Regions from separate parts of the Tindallia texcoconensis genome, predicted to be linked through region 2. Evidence: riboswitches for the same ligand, from Rfam matches in the RefSeq annotation. Region 2 holds a riboswitch; each other region holds the start of a gene.

Region 1 (7,730 bases), 750 kb from region 2:
AATCCGGCCGATGGAAGCCTGGTCGGTAAAATGGCAGCTGCCGGAAAGGAAGAAGTACTTGAGGCCATTGATACTGCGAATCAGGCTTTTGAAGAATGGTCCAACCTGCCGGCCCATGTGCGGGCAGATTATATGAAAAAATGGCATAAACTGCTTCTGGAAAAGGAAGAAACCATCGCCAGCACTCTGACGGCGGAACAAGGAAAACCACTGGCCGAGGCACTGGGAGAAGTGAGGTCTGCTGCCAGCTTTGTGGAATGGTATGCGGAGGAAGCGAAACGTGTATATGGGGAAACCATCCCAGCCAGTTCAAGCCGAAAACGTATTATGGTTCTCAAACAGCCGGTAGGAGTTACAGCGGCCATTACACCTTGGAACTTTCCGGCTTCCATGGTAACGCGAAAAATTGCACCAGCTATTGCTGCCGGGTGCCCGGTGATCCTGAAACCAGCAAAACAGACTCCTTTTTCTGCCGTTGAAATCATCAAGCTGGCCCATGAAGCCGGCATACCAAAAGGAGTCATCTCCTTACTGGCAGGTCCGCCGGAAATCATTGGTGACACTTTGTTGGAAGATAACAGAGTTCGGAAAATAACCTTTACTGGATCAACTGATGTAGGAAAAATGCTGATAAAGAAATCAGCGGATACGGTTAAGCACCTATCCATGGAACTTGGAGGCCATGCACCGTACATTGTGTTTGATGATGGGGATTTAGACAAAGCGGTAAAAGAACTTATGGGAGCAAAAATCAGAAACTGCGGACAGGTTTGTATCGCTACCAACCGATTATATGTGCAGGAATCCGTCGAGAAAGAATTTGTCCAAAAAATCAGTGAGAAATTTTCTGCCATTAAGATGGGTGACGGGTTTGAAGAAGGCACTCAAATGGGACCGCTGATTGATGGAAATGCCTATCAAAAAGTACAGGAGCAGGTGGAAGATGCTCTCTCAAAAGGGGCAACACTTATAACCGGTGGAGAAGGGTTTCATAAAGGCAATCATGATCAGGCAGGCTACTATTATAAGCCCACCGTTCTCGTGGATATAACAGAGGACATGAGAATTATGAAGGAGGAAACCTTTGGTCCTGTGCTGCCAATTCAACGCTTTTCAACGGAAGAGGAGGCTCTGGAACTGGCAAATAAATCACGTTTTGGTCTTGCTTCCTACGTTTTCACCGAATCACTCAGCAGAGGTATTCGGGTTTCTGAAAAATTGGAGTATGGCATTGTGGGCCTTAATGATGGTGGTCCGGCAACGGTGCAGGCGCCTTTTGGAGGCTTTAAGGAAAGTGGCCTTGGAAGAGAAGGAGGACATTTCGGGATTGAAAGCTTTCTGGAGATTAAATATATCTCCATTGGCATAAAATAACCAAGGACAGAGGATCAGTGGGAGGGGCTGGGCTCAGTGAGAGTGGGCTCAGTGGGGTAGGCTCAGTGGGGCCGGGGGCAACTCGCCCTCTCAACACGTCCTCCTTAAGCTTTCAAAATAAAGAAGAATATTGGAGGAAACCTTTAAATGAAAAGAGTGATATGGTGCAGCTATATAATCTTATTAAGTCTCATCTTAATGTCTTGTAGCCAAGCGGATAAAGATGTTGTTTTGGTTGGAGAGTCAGAACAATTCAGTGACAAAGAAATTAATCAGGCAATTGAATGTGTGAAGGAAAAATTTAAAGATTTCAATGGATGCGAACTTACGGATATTTGGTACGATGAAGAAAGATCTAATTCATTTATCGAGACTTATATGAACTATGGGCGTGGATCAATTAATGGTGTAAGTCCTGACAATGTAATGGTATTACTATCAAACTTTACGGTGGATGAGTCCAGTAGTGATGGAAGTCTTGAACCAAATTCAACCTATACAGACTGGATGTGGATATTAAATAGAGAGAGTAACACGAGTGATTGGACAGTAGATGATTGGGGATACTAGTTTATGCAAGGTATAAGGATCTACCGCGTATTCAGTGAGAGCATATTTTCATGAAGGTAAGAAGCGGATGAAAGGATGAAAAAAGGGTTGTTGAAACGGATGGTTAGGGGGAGCTGTGTTGAATAATTCATATAACATTTACCAGGAACTGGCCAAACCACCTTTATCTCCACCGGGTTGGATCTTTGGACCCGTTTGGACCGTATTATATGCGATGATGGGAATTGCCTGTTTTAGGGTGCTGTCCAAGGGTTTGGGTAGGCCTGAAGTCCAGAGAGCAGCCTTGGCATTTGTTCTTCAGCTTGCATTGAATTTCCTGTGGCCCTACCTGTATTTTACCTTAGGGCTTCGAGGCGTGGCAGCAATAGAAATTCTGGTATTGTGGCTGGCCATCGGTTTGTGTACCTGGCTTTTTTTCCGAATAGACGCTTTGGCTGGATGGCTAATGGTGCCCTACCTGTTATGGGTCACATTTGCCACTTATTTGAATATAGCAACCTGGTATCTGAATGCATAAGCAGGACGGATTCCTAGGTACAAAAAATGCTAAAACAGGCGCTAGGATGATGATAGGATCAATTCCAGTAGTGCTGGTCGATAGGGATTCTACAAGAGGGAGATAAGCGGTGCTACGTCTCTGGATAAGAATCCTGTTTATAAGAATCTTATTGATGTGAGGCTTGGACGATTCGAATATGTCGGACCCTTGGGTCTTCCGTTCCCTGAATCCATAGACCAGCTTCTCGCTGGGTTTCAATGTAGCGTACCAGCTCTTCAGAAATAAGCTCTCCTGGGCAGAGGAGAGGAATACCAGGAGGGTATACCATTAAGAACTCTGCGCTGATGTGATGGATACTTTCCCATAAGGGAAGCAAATGCGTATCGCAGTGCATGGCTTCTCTTGGTGAGAGCTTTTGCAAAGGGAGCGGTGGCAGGATGACATTATCTGTTTCAGAATAGGAGAGAATCGGGCTTTGACCATAGCCTTTACGGATAGATTGAAGGGCGCTAATCAGTGAATCCACCTGCTCCTGCGTATTACCAATGGAAAGCGTACATAAAACATTGTAAAGATCCGATAATTCTGGCTGAATATGGTATTCTTTGGAAAGAATTTCCTCTAACTGATGACCAGAGATTCCAAGATTGCGGCAGGTAATGGTTAACTTGGCTGGATCCAAACCATAGAACCCTGGACTTCCAAGGTTTTCGGCACCAAAACAGTGAAAGCCGTCGATGGCATTAATACGTTCTCGGGCTTGGTGGGATAGGAACTGTATCCTTTCCAGCAATTGAAATCCTTCTGTCATCATTTGGCGGCGGGCTACGTCTAAAGAAGCCAGTAAAATATAAGAAGGACTGGTGGTGTGCAGTAGGTTTAAGGCTGCTTGAACCTTTCGATGATCCACCCTCTCTCCCTGTACATGAAGCATGGAGCTTTGGGTCAGGGAACCAATGATTTTATGGGTACTCTGGGCACAGATATCCGCCCCTGCCTCCATGGCTGACATGGGAAGATCCTTGTGAAAGGATAGGTGAGGGCCGTGGGCTTCGTCCACCATAAGGGGGATGTTATGTTGGTGAACCAGTTTTGCAATGGCTTTTAGATCTGCTGCAACACCGAAGTAGGTGGGATTAATGACGAGCACTCCCCGGGCATCTGGATGGTCTTGTAGTGCTTTTTCAACGGTTGCTGGGATTACATTCAGTGCTGTACCAGTCAAAGAGTCGATCTCAGGATGGATATAAATCGGTAGAGCGCCCACAAGAGCAAGGCCTGTGGTGACAGACTTATGAACGTTTCTTGGAAGGATGATCTTATCGCCTTCCCTGAGCACGCTGAGCACCATGGCATGAAGGGCTCCAGAAGTTCCATGGACGCAAAAGAAAGTATGCGTTGCCTGAAATGCATCTGCCGCTAATTTCTGAGCTTCGGCGATGCAACCGGAAGGATGATGGAGGCTGTCTACCTGCTCAAAAACCGTGACATCAATGGCCATGGCGTTGGTACCGATAAATTCTCGAAAGGCTTGGTCCATGCCGACTCCTTTTTTATGGCCAGGTACGTGAAAAGGAATGGTTTCGTTGTTAACATAGGTTAACAGTGCCTCAAAAAGAGGTGCTCTTTGATGATTTAGAGGGATCATTTTATTCACTCCTGCCCTTTAAGGTTAAAGTAAGACCTGTATAGAACCACTATAAACTTTTTTAGAGGTGGGTGCAAACTTCTTGTGTTAATTGAGTGTAAACTTCTTGCATCAACCCCTTGTGCACGTTTTTAGGATCAAAGGCATGGATAGGCTTAGGAATCATGGATAGGCTTAGGAATAGGGATTAAGATTTTTTACTGAAGTTTTAAAGAATGAACCTTAGAAAATATCGTTGTCAAAGGCTAAAAGGTGTGCTATGATGACTTTGAAAACTAAATGGAAAGTAAACACTGGGAGTGTCGGTTAGGCCGACTGAGAGGAAGACCCGTTTCAAGTCTTCGATCCCTGCACCTGATCTGGGTAATGCCAGCGTAGGAAAGTGCTTTGCAGAGAGACTAGACTCTTTTTGTATCTTGAGAGCATTGCCTACGGGTGATGCTCTTTTTATGTTGATATAGGAAAGTATATATTCAACGGACCTGCTGGATCACTGGGGTGTGAGCCTGCTATTTAGAACGTAGGATAAATGAAAAAAATTTAGGATGGATGAAAGGAGGAAAAGAAATGAATGTTCGAAAACTAACCATGGCCTCACTTTTAATGGCCCTGGGAGTGGTGACGGCCCATATGGTTTCTATCCCGGTGGGCGTTGCAAAAGCATTTCCCATGCAACACGCTATTAATGTAGTGGCGGCGGTGACCCTTGGAACACCCATGGCTGTTCTGGTTGCTTTTATGATTTCTCTTATTCGAAATATCCTGGGAACCGGATCTTTGCTGGCTTTTCCAGGAAGCATTTTTGGAGCATGGATGGCAGGTTTTTTCTTCAGCAAAACAGGTAAGATGCATTTTTCCATGGCAGGAGAAGTTTTGGGCACTTCCTTCCTGGGGGCACTGGGAGCCTTTCCCTTGGCCAAATATTTAATGGGTTTTGAAGGTGCAGTACTTTTCTTTGTGGTGCCCTTTGGCATCAGTTCCTTTAGTGGTGCCATTATTGGATTAATGGTGCTCAGCGTACTTTATAAAAGCAAAGCAACGAGGCAATTACTAGAAGGAGGTTCCTTGTCATGAAAAATCTACTAACCATAGCAGGGTCTGATAGTTCCGGGGGAGCGGGTATACAGGCAGATCTAAAAACCTTTAGTGCCCATGGAACCTTTGGGATGAGCGTTATTACAGCGGTGACAGCTCAAAGCACCCGCGGCGTTTTTGGTGTCCAAGATATACAGCCGGAAATAATTGAAAAACAGTTGGAGGTTCTTTTCGACGATATTCAAGTGCATGGGATCAAAATAGGCATGGTCTCCAATACAGAAACCATTGGAAGCATCCATCGTTTTTTAAGAAAGCATCCTGAGATACCCCTGGTGTTGGATCCGGTGATGGTTTCAAAAAGTGGCTACCATCTCTTGGAAAAGGATGCTCAACAAGCATTGATCAAACAGCTAATTCCGTTGGCAACTGTTGTAACGCCTAATATACCAGAAGCAGAAGTCATCCTTGGAAAAACCATCACAACTCCTGAAGAGATGAAAATTGCAGGGAAAGCCATTCATCAGATGGGAGCACAATATGTGCTGATGAAAGGTGGTCATCTAATGGGAGGCGATTCAACGGATCTCCTTTATGACGGGGAACACTGGCATGAACATCCACATCATCGCATCACAACAAAAAACACCCACGGAACCGGTTGCACCTTGTCTGCTTCCCTTGCAGCCAATTTGGGAAAAGGAATTTCAATGCTGGAAGCCGTAAGGATGTCCAAGGCATACATCAGTAAAGCCATCGAAGAATCATTTTCCATTGGCCATGGACCGGGACCAGTGCATCACTTTCACGAATACTATGACCAAGAGGGGAGGAGACGGATTGATGAAAAAAATTGATTTTCAAAAGACATTTCAACAACTGGAAGAAACCACTCCCCTAGTTCATCATATCACCAACTATGTGACGGCAAATGATTGTGCAAACTGTACGCTGGCTCTTGGTGGAAGCCCTGTTATGGCGGATGATCCAGAAGAAGTGGAAGAAATGGTGTCTATGGCCTCGGCCTTGGTGATTAATCTGGGCACCTTAAATCAAAGAAGCCTTGACTCTATGAGGTTGGCAGGAAGCAAAGCCAATGAAAAAGGGATCCCGGTGATCTTGGATCCGGTGGGAGCCGGCGCCACTTCATTGCGTACCAAAACCGCAAAAGAGCTCTTGGAGACGATTTCTTTTGGCTTTGTTCGGGGCAATGCTTCAGAGATAAAGTGCCTGGTGGAAGGGAATGGAAAAACCAGAGGGGTGGATGCTGCTGACAATGAGAATCTGGATCTCAGTAAACTGGCCATGGCCATGGCCAAGGAATACAAGGTTTCCGTAGGAATCACCGGCGTCATGGATGTGGTGTCCGATGGAAAATCAGTTTACCAACTCTCCAACGGTCACCCCCTTCTTACAAAAATCACCGGAAGCGGATGCATGACCACGGCCATCATTGGGCTGTATTTGGGAGCCCAAAGGTCTCCAGTGGAAGCAGGAATTATGGGGATTTCCACCATGGCGGTTGCTGGCCAACTGGCCTTTGAAGATCTGGCTGCAGGAGAAGGGATGGGAAGCTATCGGGTGAAGCTGATGGATCATCTGGGCAGGATCTCCGCCGATATTTTGGAGAAACGAATCCGCATCAAAGAGGAGGTTCACTATGGATAAGCAGGGGTTTAACTACCAGCTTTATTTAGTGACAGATGAAGGCATCTTAGAAAGGCGTGACTTTTTAAAAACGCTGGAAGAAACCTTGAAGGGCGGAGTGAGCCTGGTTCAGCTTCGGGAAAAAAATCTTTCTGCCAAGGACTTTTATCAGCGTGGGGTTGAGGTGCATCGGTTGACCCAAGAGTATGAGGTACCACTTATCATTAACGATCGGCTTGATATTGCCCTCGCTATTGGTGCCGAGGGGGTGCATTTAGGGCAACAGGATTTGCCGGTTTCAGCAGCTAGAAAGATAACTGGCCCTAAGATGCTCATTGGTGTTTCGGCTGCAACGCTGGAAGAGGCTGTTGGTGCAGAAAGAGAAGGAGCAGATTATGTCGGGGTTGGAGCCTTGTACCCAACCGGCACCAAAACCAATACTCGTCCGGTAACCCTTGAAAAACTCAAAATCATTAAAAAAACTGTGGGACTTCCAGTGGTTGCCATTGGAGGGATCAACAAAGAGAACCTCCCCTCTGTCATGGAGCAAGGCGTGGATGGTGTGGCAGTGGTATCAGCGGTTTTAAAAACAGCATCTCCCCAAAAAGCAGCGGAAACGCTCAACCAAATCATAGGGGAAACAAGGAGGAAACAAAGATGATCTCATCAGGACTTGTGAGTATTTTATTGGTTTTAACGGTTGTTTTGTTCACCAGCCTTGGCATAGCCTATAGCAAGGGGCTAATCAGAAGCAATGATGATTTTTTCACGGCTCGAAATTCTGCGGGAGTCGGGTTTTTATCTACTACTTTTATGGCATCTTTTTTAGGGGTATTCATCCTCTTTACACCACCGGAAGCTGGATCCATTGGAGGCATCAGTGCCGTGGTGTTTTATGCCCTGGGTTTGGGAAGTTTATACCTTGCCTTTATCCTGCTGGGTCCCAGGGTCAGAACC
Region 2 (7,730 bases):
TTCATGGACAGGACATATAGAATTAAACCAATTGGTCCAATAATGGATGCGAGATATTCAAAATTTGTGCGTGCTTACCACAGGACGATAGAAGATATTTTAAAATTAGAATATGTGAGATTGATAGAAAAGCTTGAACAAATCAGTAATTGAGCATTTGATTTTTTCGGGCGCACGCTGAGTTTGCAGCCTTGTACGTCATAGAACAATGTGTTTGCAAGAGGTGCGGGTGGGAAAGTGTCAAGGGAAAGATCAGCGCACCACATCTCTTCACCGGGAGCGAAGCTCCGACAAGGGGTAGGGTCAGGCGGGTCCGGTTCAGAGACGTCGCAAACACGGAGATGTTAAGTGAAAGTGGCAACATAAATTTGGAAGAAGGAGAACATAAGATAATGCAAAACATATTTGAGACCATAGCAGATGGTGACAATTATAAAGTTGTATATTTCGATATTCATGTTCTAGAACGTTACTTCAACAATCCTAAATATCATGTATTCTACTCAGGATATCGTGGATCTATTTCAATTAAAGATGAATATTTTGATGATAACACAGAGACTGAATATATTAAGAACTTTGGTCTTGCGTATGAAAAAAAGGATCGAGAAAAAAGAGCCATTGCTACATTTGCATCTGATCTTGCAAAAATATCAAAAAAAGCTCAGGGACATTGGTATTCATACTTACTAGAGAATTCTGAGGATTACTATCTTAATAATGGATTTATTAAAAATCTTATATATGGTGAGTGGGTTGAGGAGATATCAATTTTTGATGCTCTTTTAATGGAGATTCATTTTATCAACGAAATGTGTGAGAGCATTCAAATCTATAAGATGTATAAGGAAAAGTTCAAATATAATACGATGAACAAAGAGGATAGACCTATAAACTATCATATCGTTTTATTGCCAACGAGAGATAACTATTATAATTTTATTAACACTTTAGAAAAGCTTGTTGTGAATAATGTGGAACCCAAAACATTCACTCAAGATGCTTTTCTTATTAAAGGTGTTGAGAGAAAAACTAAAGAAGGGTTTAATAAAGGGACACTGGTTTTATTAAGTGAATGGCTTCAGCGAAATGTTCAATCTGATGATATAGAAAAGAAGGTAATAAAGCCGCTGAAAAAGCTTAGAAAAATCAGACAAAAACCTGCTCATCACTTATACGATAATGTGTATGACGAGCAAATTTGGATAGATCAAAAGATGTTAATGCATGATGTTTATACAGCTGTGAGAAACATTAGACTATTACTATCTAGTCATCCATTTGCTAAGGATGTTCAAATTCCTAAAACCTTATTTGAGGGTAAAAAAATAGTTCAGTACTAGAAAATATCGCCAACTTCACTTAACAGCGTATTTCCAACACAACGGGAAAGCGGTAGGATCGTTGCGTAGCAAACACAGAGGCGTTAGACGTAATTATTATCTCAGTATTGGAGGAAATTTATGGAATCAAATATTTTGATGGATAATGCAACATTAACAAGTATACAGAGAGCATTAGGTTTTATGAAGACTAAGAATGATTCTGTCTTTGATTTGGAGTTATCAAATCTGGAGAATCTATGTGAAACATTGTTATTTAACGATGATGTATTTATACCTCATGACATATATATTAGTGATTTTATAACGGAACGGAAAGCGTTGTTTAGTGATATTGGTATAAAGAATCTTGAAATAAACCCAGAGTTATTAGCTGATGTTGAAGAAATAGCATCAAGAGAGTTTTCTAGGTGGTATCTTGACTATCAAGATGATCAAGAAGGTTTATTTAATAGGATAATGAATATGATGGATATCTATATGAAATTTGTATGGAACTATCGGTCATCTGAGTATTGGTTAGTACTTAGAGCATTTCAATCTGCCGAAAAAACTAGTGAGCAAAGAATACCGATTTTTGAATCAATATTAGGTGATTCTAATAAGGGGATTTGGACACCCTATAACAAAAATAAGCATCATGCGATTTTAGATGTTTATGGTAGAGAAATGACTGAAGATAAGCTTCAAGATGGATACAATTTAATGGTGGGGCCAAAGAAAATGATGGCTGCAATTTCATGGAATGTGTATCGATCAATTTATTATAGGATAATCGCTACATTAAATGATTTAACGTACTCGCCTCATTCATTAAGGGGAATTGGCGCAGTAGTAGATGCAATAACAGCTAATGAGAAATGTGTAACAGGTGATTTGCTGAGTCAATATGGATTTCCGAAGTCGAGTAAAACAATAACTGATTCTCTGCAGGAGATAATGATTTCACAAAAGAAGGAGCTATTTAATGTTGGTGCTATATCTGGCGCAAACACTGTTGCTTTACCAGCGATGCTAGCATACGTGATAGAAAAAGCAGGCTCACGAGAAGAGTTCTTTGAAGTGTTGACAGAATTAAAACAGCATAAACGTTTGATAGATTTAAGAGCTGGATTGAGAGGGTTTGAATCTGCTGTTAAAAGTGGAGATAATAATGGTATCAGAGCATGGAATGGAGAGCTGGGTAGAGTTTCTATTGCAGTAAGGAAAGAGATAGGTATTGATGACTCTCGTTTAGAGCTAAACCCATTATCGTATATATCTGGAGGTAGTGTGAATGCCGAAGGTTTAGGTATTCCTATTCCAAAATCCTTGAATAGAATAGTAGGAAGGCCTTCGAGTTGGAAACTATGGTACAGAGAAGTTGTGTTATCAATAAGAAATGTAGCTAGAATTGGTAATAATTATGAAAAGGTTAAGTCGTGGGCTACATTTGAAGATACTGAGGGAAGTAACTGGTACTCAAAGAAAGATTATCCTATGAAGTACACCCAGACACTAGATCAAGGTATTAGCTAGTGTAGGATAATAACTACGCCTAACAAGTAAATCCACCATTAGGGGCATCTATTTTTGCATTTTATCCATTTAAGATTCAAAAAAGTTCGAGAAAGCCTGTAACGTTTTGCCTCTCGTAGTGTTTAAGGAAAAAAACATACAATAGCACTCAGCAATTGCAGAATGCAGAAAAGAAATACGGATTGGTTTCAATACAGACTGGTTCATTTGACACTCCATCGATAATAAAATATAATCAGGCTACAACTTCATGTTTTTCTAGGGGAGCCAGCAAGAGCGGCTGAGAGGATGAAAGAATCATCGACCCTTTAACCTGATCTAGGTAATACTAGCGTAGGGAAGGCAGTAGGCGTAGTTTATAAAGCCCGGTTCCTTGCCGTGGCTTTTTTTTAATGAAAAAAACAGAAAGGATGAACAAAATGAAAGAAAATCCAATGGGTTGTGGCAATTCACCGTTTTTTGGTTGTCGCTTTTCTCTGTACCCGATGACAAATCAATTTGTACCTGTTATTTTAGAGGCCATCGAAGAGATGAAACGTCCGGGAATCAAGGTGGAAACGGATGTGGTCAGTACCTGCATGACGGGTGTGGAGGTCAATGTATTTGCGGCTTTGCGAGACGGACTAGCCAGTGCGGCGGCAATAGGCCAGCATGTGGTCATGTCTACCACCTTTTCCAAAGGTTGCCCTGGTGAAGGGATGGTAAATCTGGAGGAATATGATTTTCCGGCAGATACAGACTTCTCAGCAAAAAAGGGTAGTGAGTTGGAAGTGAGTTGCCAGTTTAGCCTATACCCTTTAGGCCATGAAAATTATATGCAGATGATTAATGAAGTGGTGGACATGGTGAAAGAAGCTGGTATTTATAACGGCTCTGCTCATTTTTGTACGAATTTGGAAGGCAGCATTGAAGAGGTGTTTCGTGTGCTTGAAGAAGTGTTTGCCTATGCAACAAAGCAGGTTGGCCATGTGGTGATGACGGCAACGCTTTCCTGTAACAGTCCCAGCAAAAAATAAGGAATGGAGGATGAATAAATGTCTGTTTTACCTAAAACCCATAAATGGCAGTTAAAAGAAATAATTGTCATGAGTGCCATTGGGGTGGCTTTTGCACCTCTTTACATGGCTTGGATTCAAGTTTGGGCCATTGCTACTGGATTACTGGGGCCCATTGGGCTGGATATTGTTTTTGGATTTTGGTTTGTAGTGTCCATTATCTGTGCCCATATTTTTCGAAAGCCGGGAGCGGCTTTAATCTCCGAGTGGATTGCGGCGGTTGTTCAAATACCCCTTGGTTCGCCTTCGGGAGCATGGCTTATTTTATCCGGTTTTATTCAAGGCTTTGGCGCAGAAGTCCCTTTTTGGTTAACCAAGTATAAACGGTTTAATACAGGGATCCTGATGCTCTCGGGTGTAGGGGCTTCGATTGCCAGCTTTGCATACAATTGGTTTCGGTTTGGATATGCGGGGCTAGCTCCCGGTCTTCTGATAACCATGTTGGTGATCCGCATTATCAGTGGTGCTGTCCTTGCTGGTTTATTAGGGAAGGGAATTGCCGAAGGACTAGCGGCTACTGGTGTGTTAAACAGTTTTCCCTTAGGCAAAGAATGGCGTGAAAAAAGGAGTAAAGCGGTTCATGAAAAATATACTAAGGATTCATAATCTCTCTATCCAATATCCTTATACGGATCAGCCCACACTCTTTCAGATCTCCTTCTCGATAGCCCAAGGAGAATCCTTGCTGATTGTGGGAGCCAGCGGCTGTGGCAAGAGTTCTTTAGCCCTTGCCATAGCAGGGCTTTTTCCCAGATCTATTGAAGCGGATCAAACAGGGAGCATATATTTGAAAGATAAAGACGTTGGGGACTTGGCACCAGGAGAGGTATGTCAACAGGTAGGACTGGTTTTTCAGGATCCGGAAGCTCAGTTTTGTATGCTGACGGTGGAGGATGAAATTGCTTTTGGATTAGAAAATGCAGGCGTGTCTCCAGATATTATGGATAGCCGCATTGAAGAAGCCCTTGAAATGGTAAATCTGACAGAGCATCGCCACAACCATACCCATCGATTATCTGGAGGAATGAAACAACGGGTGGCTCTGGCCTGCGCCTTGGCCATGCATCCCCCCATCCTTATTTTAGATGAACCCACGGCTAATCTGGACCCGGCGGCGACGGAAGATTTTTTTCAGTTGTTGGAAACCTTGGTGGCGAAAAAGCAATATACGATTCTTCTGATAGAACACAAACTGGAAAAAGCTGCTACGTTGATGGATCGGGTTTTGGTCATGGACCAGGGAAAGGTGATTGCCGATGCACCGCCTCGTCATGTGTTTTCCAAGCAAAGCCAGTTGCTGATGGATATTGGTGTTTGGCAGCCCTATGCTAGTGAACTGGCTGGCATTCTGAAGCAAGATGGGATTACCATGACGCCATACCCCCTGACGGTTCCGGAGCTCATAATGGATGGGGAAAAGCATGAGGGGAAACGAAAAGCACTTTTAGAGCAGGTAGCCTATAGAAAGGATTCATCCGTTGCTGCTACCGAAGAAGGGAGTCTGCCGGCTATCGATTGCCAGCAGGTTTCCTTTCGCTATAAAACGCCTTTTCAGGAAGTGCCGGTTTTGGAAGATCTTCAATGGCGAGTTGAGCCCGGTAGTTTTGTAGCGCTTCTTGGGGAAAATGGCATTGGTAAAAGCACTTTGGCTCGACTGACCTTAGGGTTGATTAAACCCACAGCAGGCAGCATCTCTTTGTTTGGGAAAAAAACCAAGGCGTTATCGCGGCGAAAAATTGCAGAAATGGCTGGCCTGGTGTTTCAAAATCCAGAGCATCAGTTTATTACAGATTCGGTTTGGGAAGAAATTGCTTATTCCCTAAAGCTGGCAAAGGTACCGGGATCGGAGATTATGCCACGTGTGGAAGAGTTGTTAACAGAGTTTTCTTTGGAGAAAAAAGGGGATGCGAATCCCTTTACCCTTAGTCAGGGTGAAAAACGTCGGTTAAGCGTGGCTTCTATGTTAGCTACGGATCAACAATTGCTATTGCTGGATGAGCCTAGCTTTGGCCAGGATTATACCAACACCTATAAGCTGATGAATCTGATCAAGCAGCGACAAGTAAAAGGTTGTACAGTGGTTATGATTACCCATGATATGCGATTGGTTTGGGAATACGCCACGGAGGTTGCCTTGTTGTCGGAAGGGAAGATCCTTTATGCTGGAACCCCGCAAGGTCTTTTTAGTCAACAACCGCTCTTGGAAGCCTGCGCATTAAAGCCGCCACTAGCGTTGACCATTCTGGAAAAACTACAATCCAAGGAAGAAGTAGGTGTTCTGAATGTTTAATTATTATGAAGGGCAGTCCTTACTCCATCAAATGAACCCGGTATTAAAACTGGGAAGTATAGGGATCAGTATGATCTTCTTGACCTTTTCCTTTGATCCCTTTGTGCCATTGACCTTGCTCATCATCATGCTTACTTTGTCCTACTGGATAGGAAAAGTGCCTTTAGCGGCGATGCTGAAAGGATTGCTGCCTTTTGTTTTGCTGGCTTTTGGCTTTTTTATGATGCAGGTACTGTTTCCTCGAAGCACCGATGATCCGGTATTTATTAGCATGGGACGTATCATGATTTCTCAACAAGCTTTCTTTCGTGGCTGTGCCTTGGCCTTTCGGGTCTTGGCTTATGCGGCCTATGCCCTGTTGTTTGTTGCCACCACAGACCCTACGGAGTTACTGCTGAGTTTGATGCAACAAACCAAACTCTCGCCTAAATATGGCTATAGCATGTTAGCCGCCTATCGTTTTTTTCCTTTATACCAATCAGAGTTTGCTACCCTGAAAGAAGCTCATCTGGTTCGTGGTGGAAGGGAGCGAAAAGGACTGAAAGGAAAAGGGGAACAATTGTACCGTTATGCTATTCCGCTGCTTGCTCAGGCCATACGCAAAGCAGAGCGGGTGGCTATTGCCATGGAAGCCAGAGGATTTACAGGTGAAAGCGGACGTAACTATTTTAAGAAAATAACCGTCACTCCCATGGATTGGGTACTGGCTCTGTTTTTGTTTGCATTGGTACCTGTGGTTATGGTGGTGATGAATCATTTTCAGGTACTATATGTTTGGGACGGGTCTTTGTTTTTCTAAGGAAACAATAGATAGGTTTAGGCTTAAGCCCCCAGAAGCGTTTGGAAAATTTAGGGTCTTGTGATAAAATAAGTAAAAAGTCCCGACTTCTTTATTCTGTAGTAGGACGTCAAGGACAGGAGAAGTACAGTCCAAAGATCCTAGCTAGGATTATCTCAGAAAAAAAAGAAGGTTTTAAGGAAACATTCCAATGGGTATCTTGGAACTAAAAAAATTCTGGGGGTGAAGTATGTTAGGGAATATTCTAAAGACAACTCATCAGACCTATGATGTACAAGTGGAAAAGATCATTCATTGCATTCAAGAAGCACTAGGAATAGAAGACGAAAAATTTGACGTCTATGGAAGGGTGTTTCCCAGCCATAACTTCAACAAGGAATTATGTTATTTATTTCAAGGCAAAGCCTTTAAAGCAATAGACTCGGAGGTTAGCCAAGAAGAATATTTGAAAGTCAATGAAGGAGAATATTTTACAGAGCATAAAATATATAGAAGTTCCCATCAACTTACTTGGGAAATAAGGATCTATACCTCTGATATTCATAAAAAAAACATGATAGGAGAGTTTTTAATAGAAACTCCTCCGACGGAAGCAATTCTTAAAGGGATTCAAGGCTTATGGGACAGTCAATTATTCGAGCAATCCATTACCATGACGATTCAATATATTTATAACAGAATTATGCTGGGAAATTCCTTCCTATATAATATTGAAATATACATTG
Region 3 (7,730 bases), 470 kb from region 2:
CCTTCCAAGTTCGAAGACTTATTTAATACCTGCTGCCAACTCTCAGCAAAGATAGCTTCTATCCCTCCAAAAACTCCAGCTAAGCTGGTTATCGATAAAAAAAGAAAAACTATTTTTTTAAACACTGAAGATCCCTTCTTTCAAAAGGTTTTTTATCTTTTACCATTTATACAAATCATAATACCCTATGGAAACAAATTGTTAACAACACAAAAGAGGATGCGGAAGCACCACACCCTCATCATGAAGATCTCTACTAGTTGCTAAAGGCATCGTCATCGTTTACCAAGTCAATTAATTCCGAAAGAAGTTCCTGCAACTGGTTCTCTGACACATTCATTGTTTCCATAGCCTTTGTTGAGAAAGAATATTGCAGTCCATCTGCTCCCATCTGAATTCCCATCATCATTACCATGGCATCTGCCATATGAGTAATGGCAACCAGCTTTTTGTTGATAATCGCTTGCTCTGGATCATGATGACACGCAATGGACTCTACCAATTCTTCTGGTAAATTCCATTTTTCTGCTATTTTAGCTCCAATCTGACCATGATGAAACCCGAGAATTCTTTCTTCCGCTTCCATAAACGGAATCTGCTCTTGTTCTACCGTGGCCTGTACTGTTTCCATTTCTTCTTTAAGATAATGGTCCATCACAACCTTCCCCACATCTCTTAGCAGTCCAGCGACATAAGCTTCATCTGGTTTTGGATAACGAGCTTTCTTGGCAATCAACTTAGCTGCAATTGCACAAGTTTGCGACTGGTTCCACAATGCCTCTTTTTCCATTCCATACCCAGGTAATTCTCTAGTCATCATCTTACTAACTGTCGCTGCTAGGGCAATGCTTTTAATCGCCTGAAACCCAAGGACAACTGTAGCTTGAGAAATAGTGCTGATCTTTCTAGAATAACCATAGTGGGTGGAGTTAGCAAAACGCAACACCCTCGCTGTCAGGCTCTGATCTTGAATAATTTCTTTCTCAATGTCCTGCACCGTAGATTCAGGATCCTCTGTTAACTTAATAATTCGAGTCACCGTAAGTGGAAAGGCAGGAATATCCTCTACACGGTTGACAACTTCTTGCATGGTAATTTTTTTCATTAGGATCGCTCCATCCCTAAAGTATTGTTAACCAATTCTTCATTCTTGATTTACTCTACTTTTATTGTATACCCTTAGGCCAATAGATTAAATAGTGAAGTGGTATTACTTTAGTAGGGTTAACTACAACTTCACTCTCCGATATTGATTCCCTACCCATTCCAAATAGTTAATGAGATCTACATATTTAATGGATAGTGTTGCTCGATTGTCATTAGGGTGAAATGTTATATATTCAAACTGCTCCGCTTCTTCATCAATAAGTACTAAAGTTTCGTTGTTCAAGTCATTCATTAGACCAAAAGGACTCACAGAGCCAGGCTCTACTCCCAAGTGTTTTTTCAATCTTTCAGGCGATGCAAAGCTCAGGTTTCCATAACCTAGCCTCTTTCCTATTTCCTTAATTTTAAGCGGTTTTTCATTTTCTGTAATCATTAGATAGTGTTTATTTCCTTTATAATTTCTTAAGAATAAATTTTTGCAATGCAGCCCTTCAATGCCTTCTGCATGCTTTTTCGCATCTTCTACGGTATAGGCAGGTGGGTGCTCATGATAGGTGTACTGGATTTTTAATTTTTCTAATGTTTCCATCACTTTTTGTACTTCTGGATTATTCTTTGGCATTGTTTGTCCATCCTTTCTGTTTTCATTAATGTCATGGTGCCAATTGAATCACAGCTGCTAGATTCCCTCTCTTTTCACCCATTCTCCGATGAGAAAAGAGACGTTCAGATTCACAAAAGGTGCACACCTTAGATTTCCAAATATTGTTAGCAAGCACTCCTTCGATTTGAAGAAAGTGTTCATGTACCGACTCCAAGGAGACACTCCATTGTTCTTCCTTCACTTTTTTTAGCTTTGTTACATAGTTAGGAAAGACTTTTACTTGACGGTACACATCTTCTCGAATAAAAAAACAGCATTCTCCTATTGCAGGTCCAATTCCAACTTGTATCGTAGCAGCTTCACTTCCATATACCCTTCTCATTTCTTCGATCATTTTAGAAGCCATTCCTGAAAAAGCTCCTCGCCAACCAGCATGAGCCATGCCAACGACTCTTTTTATCGGATCCACAAAATATAAAGGTGTACAATCTGCATGAAATGTCATCAATGGAATTTCTGGTACATTGGTAATAAGCCCATCGACCCCTTTATATTTTTTAGGAGCCATAATTCCTGCCCCACGATCTTGCTCTGATATCACTCGTATTTTAGTTTGATGGGTTTGGTCAGAAAGAACAAGGTCTTTCCAATTAATCCCAATCGCTTCACCAAACAACTCAAAATTTTTCCTTACACGTTTTTCTTCATCTCCACTGACAAATCCTAAGTTCATACTCTGATAACAACCTTGGCTTACACCACCGTTTCTTGTACTGAAACCGTGAATCACACCATACTCTTTATCCCATCCAGCAAATCCTCCATATTCCACTTTTCCATTTTGAAACCAGTGAAACTTGTTTTTGGTATGCTTCATTTTTTTCACCCTATCATTTATATGATTATGGCATGAACACCTATACACATTCTACCATATTTTTCCCAACAAAATAAAAAAAACATCCGAGTTTGTATTCCCGGATGTTTTATCCAAAATATATGAATAGTGGTCGCACCACTATTCTTCTGTAGGCAGAAACTCATTGGTAAACGCATTTTCTATCTCCAGGTGCTGATTTAGCAGCTCTTGTTCATACATCCAGTCCGCATAATTCTTCCAGATTTCTGGTTTCATTTCCCCCCACCTACTAGCATCCGCCTGATATTCCGACGCCAAAAAAATTTGACTTGCTACGACCATTTTTTCATCCATTTCAGGTACCTGCACCAATAAGTGCTGTGCTGCTTCCTCGGGGTTTTCAATCGCAAATTCATAGCCTTTAGAAACAGCTCTCAGGAAACGTCGTACCAATTCTGGGTTTTCTTCCAATAAATCTTCATTGGATACAATCACCGGTGTGTAAAAATTCAGAGCCGGCTCGTAATCCTGTAAGCGAATAAAATTAATCTCATACCCTCTCTGTTCCGCTGCAACGCCATCCCATCCATAATAAATCCAACTAAAATCAACATGATTCTCTACCCCATCAAAAAAATCGGAAGTCCCTATATTTACAAAGCCCACCTGTTCAATATCTCCACCATCTTTGTCCATTAAGGCTCTAATCATTGATTCCTCCACTGGAGAGCCCCAGCCACCGTAATCTCTTCCTTCGAAATCACGAGGTCGCTCAATCCCTTTTTCTGCTGGTGAAGCAAACCCAGAAGTATTGTTTTGAATAATAGCTGCTATGGCCTTAACAGGCAAGGGAATTTCCGCCGTTCTTGCATAGGTTATTTCTTCTTGATAACTGATTCCAAACTCACCCTGTCCAGCTCCTATCAAGTCTACCGTGCCACCTTGACTAGGTTGGATGATGTCGACCTGGATTCCTTCTTCAGCAAAGAGTCCCAGCTCTAAAGCTGTATAAATGCCTGTATGATTAGTGTTTGGAACCCAATCTAAGACCACGGTTACGTTCTCCATTTCCTTTACATCCTGTACTTCATCGACCTCTGCTCCATTGTTTCCGCAGGCGGTAACTAATAATGTCAAACATACAAACCCTACTACTGCTAATGCTCTTCTTTTTATCATCTGACCTCTCCTCCTAAGATTTTTCGAGGCCTGATCTTACCACGGAAATAAAATAGCCTGCCACCTAGGGGATGACAGACCATTGTTTAAAACGACGATGATCCCTCCGCTGGCATTATCCAGATCAGGTTTCGGGTCGGAAATACTTCCCTCTCAGCCAGAATAATCTAGCTCCCCGTTGATTTAACGTCTTCATTATATTCTTCTCCATTATGTCTGTCAAGCATACCAGTGGTTTAACTTGCTACCGAATAAAATAACGAATCCATAGATATCACAATTGGTTTTAACATCAGGATTATTCTCTTGATTATTTTAAAGAAATCAGATATGATTTAACTATAATGCGAATAAAATAGGGTATCAAAACAATAGAAGGTATCAAGCTTTGGCATACTTTTGAACCAAGGCTTTTACTATATACCAGTCCATGGAATTTTGGTACAGGAGGTGTAATCAATGGATACATTTATATATTCTCTCATTCGAATAACGCTGATGGTTTTAATCTTCAGAGGCGTCATACGTCTAATGGGCGGAGGTGGTTTTGCAACTCGTTCTTTTAAAAAGCCTAAGCCACAGTCCACTTCCCCATCTTCAGCCGAGAGCTCAGAAGCTTCAGAGAAGAAACCAGATCCACCTAAAATGGTGGAGGACGAAGTTACCAAAGAACCAATTGAAGAAAGCAGAGCATACATTTTGGTTGATGACGAAGGGAATCGTCGTTACTTTGCTGAATGGGATTCACGACAACTTTATATTCAATCAAAACTAGGCTAAACTTATTCACCAAACCATAAAAGACCTTTCACTAACTCGAAAGGTCTTTTATGATTTCAACAAATCTAGTGTGGATCTATTGTTTCCTCACTCTTCTCTATGCTGCATATGCACATCCATTTGAGGATAAGGAATATTGATACCTTCTGCGTCAAAAGACACTTTTACTTGTTCCATCATATCAAAATATATGGTCCAATAATCTTGTGCCTGACACCAGACTCGAAAATAAAACACAATAGCACTGTCTCCATGTTCTCCTAAAACAATCATAGGTTCTGGATCTTTCATCACTAGAGGGTGTTCTTCTGCAATCCTTCCTAGGACTTTCTTCACTTTTTGAACATCATCTCCGTAACCAACACCAAACTTAAAATCTACTCTTCTAGTGTCGTAAGAGGAATAATTAATAGCGCTACTGTTGGACAAATTCGCGTTAGGAATAATAATTCTTCGGTTATCTGGTGTATTCAATATGGTATAAAAAACCTGAATTTCCTTAACAGTCCCACCAAAACCAGCGGCTTCTATATAATCACCAACCTTAAATGGTCGTAGAATCAGTATCAGCACACCACCCGCAAAGTTAGCAAGACTTCCTTGTAAGGCCAGACCCACAGCAAAACTCATAGCACCCAGAACCGCTATAAAAGAAGTCATTTCCGCACCTATCATAGAAGCGATACTGATTACCAACAATATTTGTAAAACGATTCGAATCATTGGAATCAGAAAAGATTTAAGAGATTGATCCATTTCAGACTTTTCCAATTTCAATAAGATTATCGTTGTTATTTTTTTAATCAGCCTTAGTCCTACGATCAAAAATATACTGGCCAACACAAGTCTTCCTGCAAAAGCAGATACCATTTCTATTGCATAATTCATTTTCTCACTCCCTTTACTCTTATGATGGATTTTTTCATAGTATCCAATTAGTATGCAATAAACATACCCAAATTTGCATCTCATAAACTTTTAGGAACGCATGACTCGCATTGCGTTAAAAATAGCTAATAAGGCTACGCCTACATCTGCAAAGACAGCTTCCCAAATGGTGGCCATTCCTAAGGCTCCCATTACCATAACAATAGCTTTGATACCTAATGCTGCCATAATGTTCTGCCATACAATGGCATGTGTCTTACCAGCAATTTGAAGGGCATCCAGAATACTAGAAGGAGTGTCTTTCATAATCACGATATCCGAAGCCTCTATCGCTGCATCTGACCCTAAACCACCCATAGAAACCCCAATATCCGCTCTGGCTAATACCGGTGCATCGTTCACTCCATCTCCTACCACCATAACTTTTCCTTTACCCGTTGACTCGCTCATTATTCTTTCTGTTATTTTCATTTTGTCATCTGGTAATAAATCAGCATATACTTCCTCGATGCCTATGGAATGTGCTATTTGATCCGCTATGGCTTTTTGATCGCCGGTTAGCATGATCAAGCGTTTTATACCCGCTTCTTTTAGCCCACGAATCGTTTCTTCCGCATCTGATTTCACTTGATCTCGAATGACAACATACCCTGCATACCTACTATTGATCGCAATGTGAATCACAGTTCCTGGTTGCGTGTACTCCTTTACAGAAATATGGTGTTGTTTCAAAAATCCACTTTTCCCGAGTATTATTTTTTCTCCTGAAATCCTAGCCATAATACCTCCACCAGGTATTTCTTTATGGTCTTCAATGATCTTTTCGTCCATATTCTCCCCATAGTATCTTCGAATTGATTCTGCAATCGGATGATTCGAGTAAAACTCTGCAAGGGCCATTTTTTTAAGAACTTCTTTTTCATCAAATCCATCAGCCACATAGATTTCATCTACTTGAAAAGCACCTTCTGTCAGGGTACCTGTTTTATCAAAAATAACCGTCTTTACATCATTCAATGCTTCTAGGTAGTTTCCACCTTTCACTAGTATGCCTTTCCTAGATGCACCACCTATTCCACCAAAGAATCCCAAGGGAATAGAAATCACTAAAGCACAAGGACAAGAGATCACTAGAAAAATGAGCGCCCTATAAATCCACTCATGAAAATTGGCTTCTTGAATCAGAACCGGTGGAACCAAAGCAATAAAAGCAGCAATCCCCACTACAACGGGTGTATAATAACGGGCAAAGCGAGTGATAAACTGTTCTGTTTTCGCTTTTTTAGCACTGGCATTCTCAACTAATTCCAAAATTTTAGATACTGTGGAGTCACTATATTTTTTATCCACTTCTATAGTTAATAAACCAGTTTGATTAATGGAACCACTCATTACAAGACTTTCAACCATAACCTCTCTAGGCATAGATTCTCCTGTTAAAGCAGAAGTGTCCACCATGCTGTTGCCTAATACCACATGTCCATCCAACGGTATTTTTTCGCCTGGCTTCACTATAATCTGCTGACCTACTTCTACTTCCCCTGGGTTTACTGTATGAATGCCTTGTTCAGACACTACGCTAGCATATTCTGGCTTTATGTTCATTAGAGAGGCAATGGATTTCCGCGATTGATTAATGGCTTTACCCTGAAAGTACTCTCCCACTTGATAGAAAAGCATCACAGCAACCCCCTCAGGATATTCTCCAATGGCGAAGGCTCCTAAGGTTGCTATGCTCATTAAAAAATTTTCGTCAAACACTTTGCCTTTCAATAGATTTTTACCGGCTTTTTTCAATACAGCAGACCCAGCTGCCAAATAGGCCATCAAGTATACTCCAAAATCCATAAAAGGAGGCATTTCTAAGACCCAGGGTACTATTAACAAGACTCCGCTAAGAAGAATCACTCTGATAGATTTATTTTCATCTAGTGCATGATCGTGTTCATCCACCACCTCATTATGATTCAAATTCACAGATTCTTCTACTTCAACAATTTTTACATCCTCTTCAATCTCTCTCGTAATTCTATCAATATGATTCTTTAATCTATCTGTATTCGTCGATGTTTCAACTTCAATTTTTAGCTTTTGTAATACAAAATCCAAGTGAACGCTAATTATTTCATCAAGCCTTCCAATTTCATTCTCAATTTTGGCCGCACAATCTGCGCATCCTAAGTTCCATAACTGATATTCTTTTTTTATGCTTTTTTTCATATGTCTCAACTCCTATTTTGTCTCTTTTATATGTTCTAATCCTTGAGAAAAAACATGCTGTATATGATCATCATCCAAGGAATAGTACATCAC

What was found. A riboswitch is a leader RNA that binds a small molecule or an ion and turns the genes downstream of it on or off. The one in region 2 is predicted to bind thiamine pyrophosphate.
Region 1: it holds a riboswitch for thiamine pyrophosphate, as region 2 does, so the genes downstream of both, thiW (energy coupling factor transporter S component ThiW) here and ACZ47N_RS09515 (YkoF family thiamine/hydroxymethylpyrimidine-binding protein) in region 2, are expected to answer to the same signal.
Region 3: it holds a riboswitch for thiamine pyrophosphate, as region 2 does, so the genes downstream of both, ACZ47N_RS11785 (ABC transporter substrate-binding protein) here and ACZ47N_RS09515 (YkoF family thiamine/hydroxymethylpyrimidine-binding protein) in region 2, are expected to answer to the same signal.

Annotation. Positions count from the first base shown of each region.
Region 1 is NZ_AP042431.1:1,374,403-1,382,132, reverse strand. It holds gene ACZ47N_RS06370 (NAD-dependent succinate-semialdehyde dehydrogenase) at 1-1,374, shown strand, start outside; gene ACZ47N_RS06365 (DUF4829 domain-containing protein) at 1,522-1,944, shown strand; gene ACZ47N_RS06360 (TspO/MBR family protein) at 2,063-2,461, shown strand; gene ACZ47N_RS06355 (aminotransferase class I/II-fold pyridoxal phosphate-dependent enzyme) at 2,610-4,091, opposite strand; TPP riboswitch at 4,377-4,489, shown strand; gene thiW (energy coupling factor transporter S component ThiW) at 4,659-5,165, shown strand; gene thiD (bifunctional hydroxymethylpyrimidine kinase/phosphomethylpyrimidine kinase) at 5,162-5,983, shown strand; gene thiM (hydroxyethylthiazole kinase) at 5,970-6,794, shown strand; gene thiE (thiamine phosphate synthase) at 6,787-7,434, shown strand; gene ACZ47N_RS06330 (sodium:solute symporter family transporter) at 7,431-7,730, shown strand, end outside.
Region 2 is NZ_AP042431.1:2,123,325-2,131,054, forward strand. It holds gene ACZ47N_RS09500 (SMEK domain-containing protein) at 1-153, shown strand, start outside; gene ACZ47N_RS09505 (hypothetical protein) at 393-1,343, shown strand; gene ACZ47N_RS09510 (hypothetical protein) at 1,464-2,861, shown strand; TPP riboswitch at 3,112-3,218, shown strand; gene ACZ47N_RS09515 (YkoF family thiamine/hydroxymethylpyrimidine-binding protein) at 3,281-3,877, shown strand; gene ACZ47N_RS09520 (ECF transporter S component) at 3,896-4,522, shown strand; gene ACZ47N_RS09525 (ABC transporter ATP-binding protein) at 4,497-6,206, shown strand; gene ACZ47N_RS09530 (energy-coupling factor transporter transmembrane component T family protein) at 6,199-7,005, shown strand; gene ACZ47N_RS09535 (HD-GYP domain-containing protein) at 7,235-7,730, shown strand, end outside.
Region 3 is NZ_AP042431.1:2,596,109-2,603,838, reverse strand. It holds gene ACZ47N_RS11805 (hypothetical protein) at 1-125, opposite strand, end outside; gene ACZ47N_RS11800 (HDOD domain-containing protein) at 257-1,105, opposite strand; gene ACZ47N_RS11795 (prolyl-tRNA synthetase associated domain-containing protein) at 1,229-1,729, opposite strand; gene pgeF (peptidoglycan editing factor PgeF) at 1,761-2,588, opposite strand; gene ACZ47N_RS11785 (ABC transporter substrate-binding protein) at 2,730-3,749, opposite strand; TPP riboswitch at 3,835-3,937, opposite strand; gene ACZ47N_RS11780 (hypothetical protein) at 4,209-4,529, shown strand; gene ACZ47N_RS11775 (mechanosensitive ion channel family protein) at 4,617-5,417, opposite strand; gene ACZ47N_RS11770 (heavy metal translocating P-type ATPase) at 5,508-7,637, opposite strand; gene ACZ47N_RS11765 (ArsR/SmtB family transcription factor) at 7,650-7,730, opposite strand, start outside.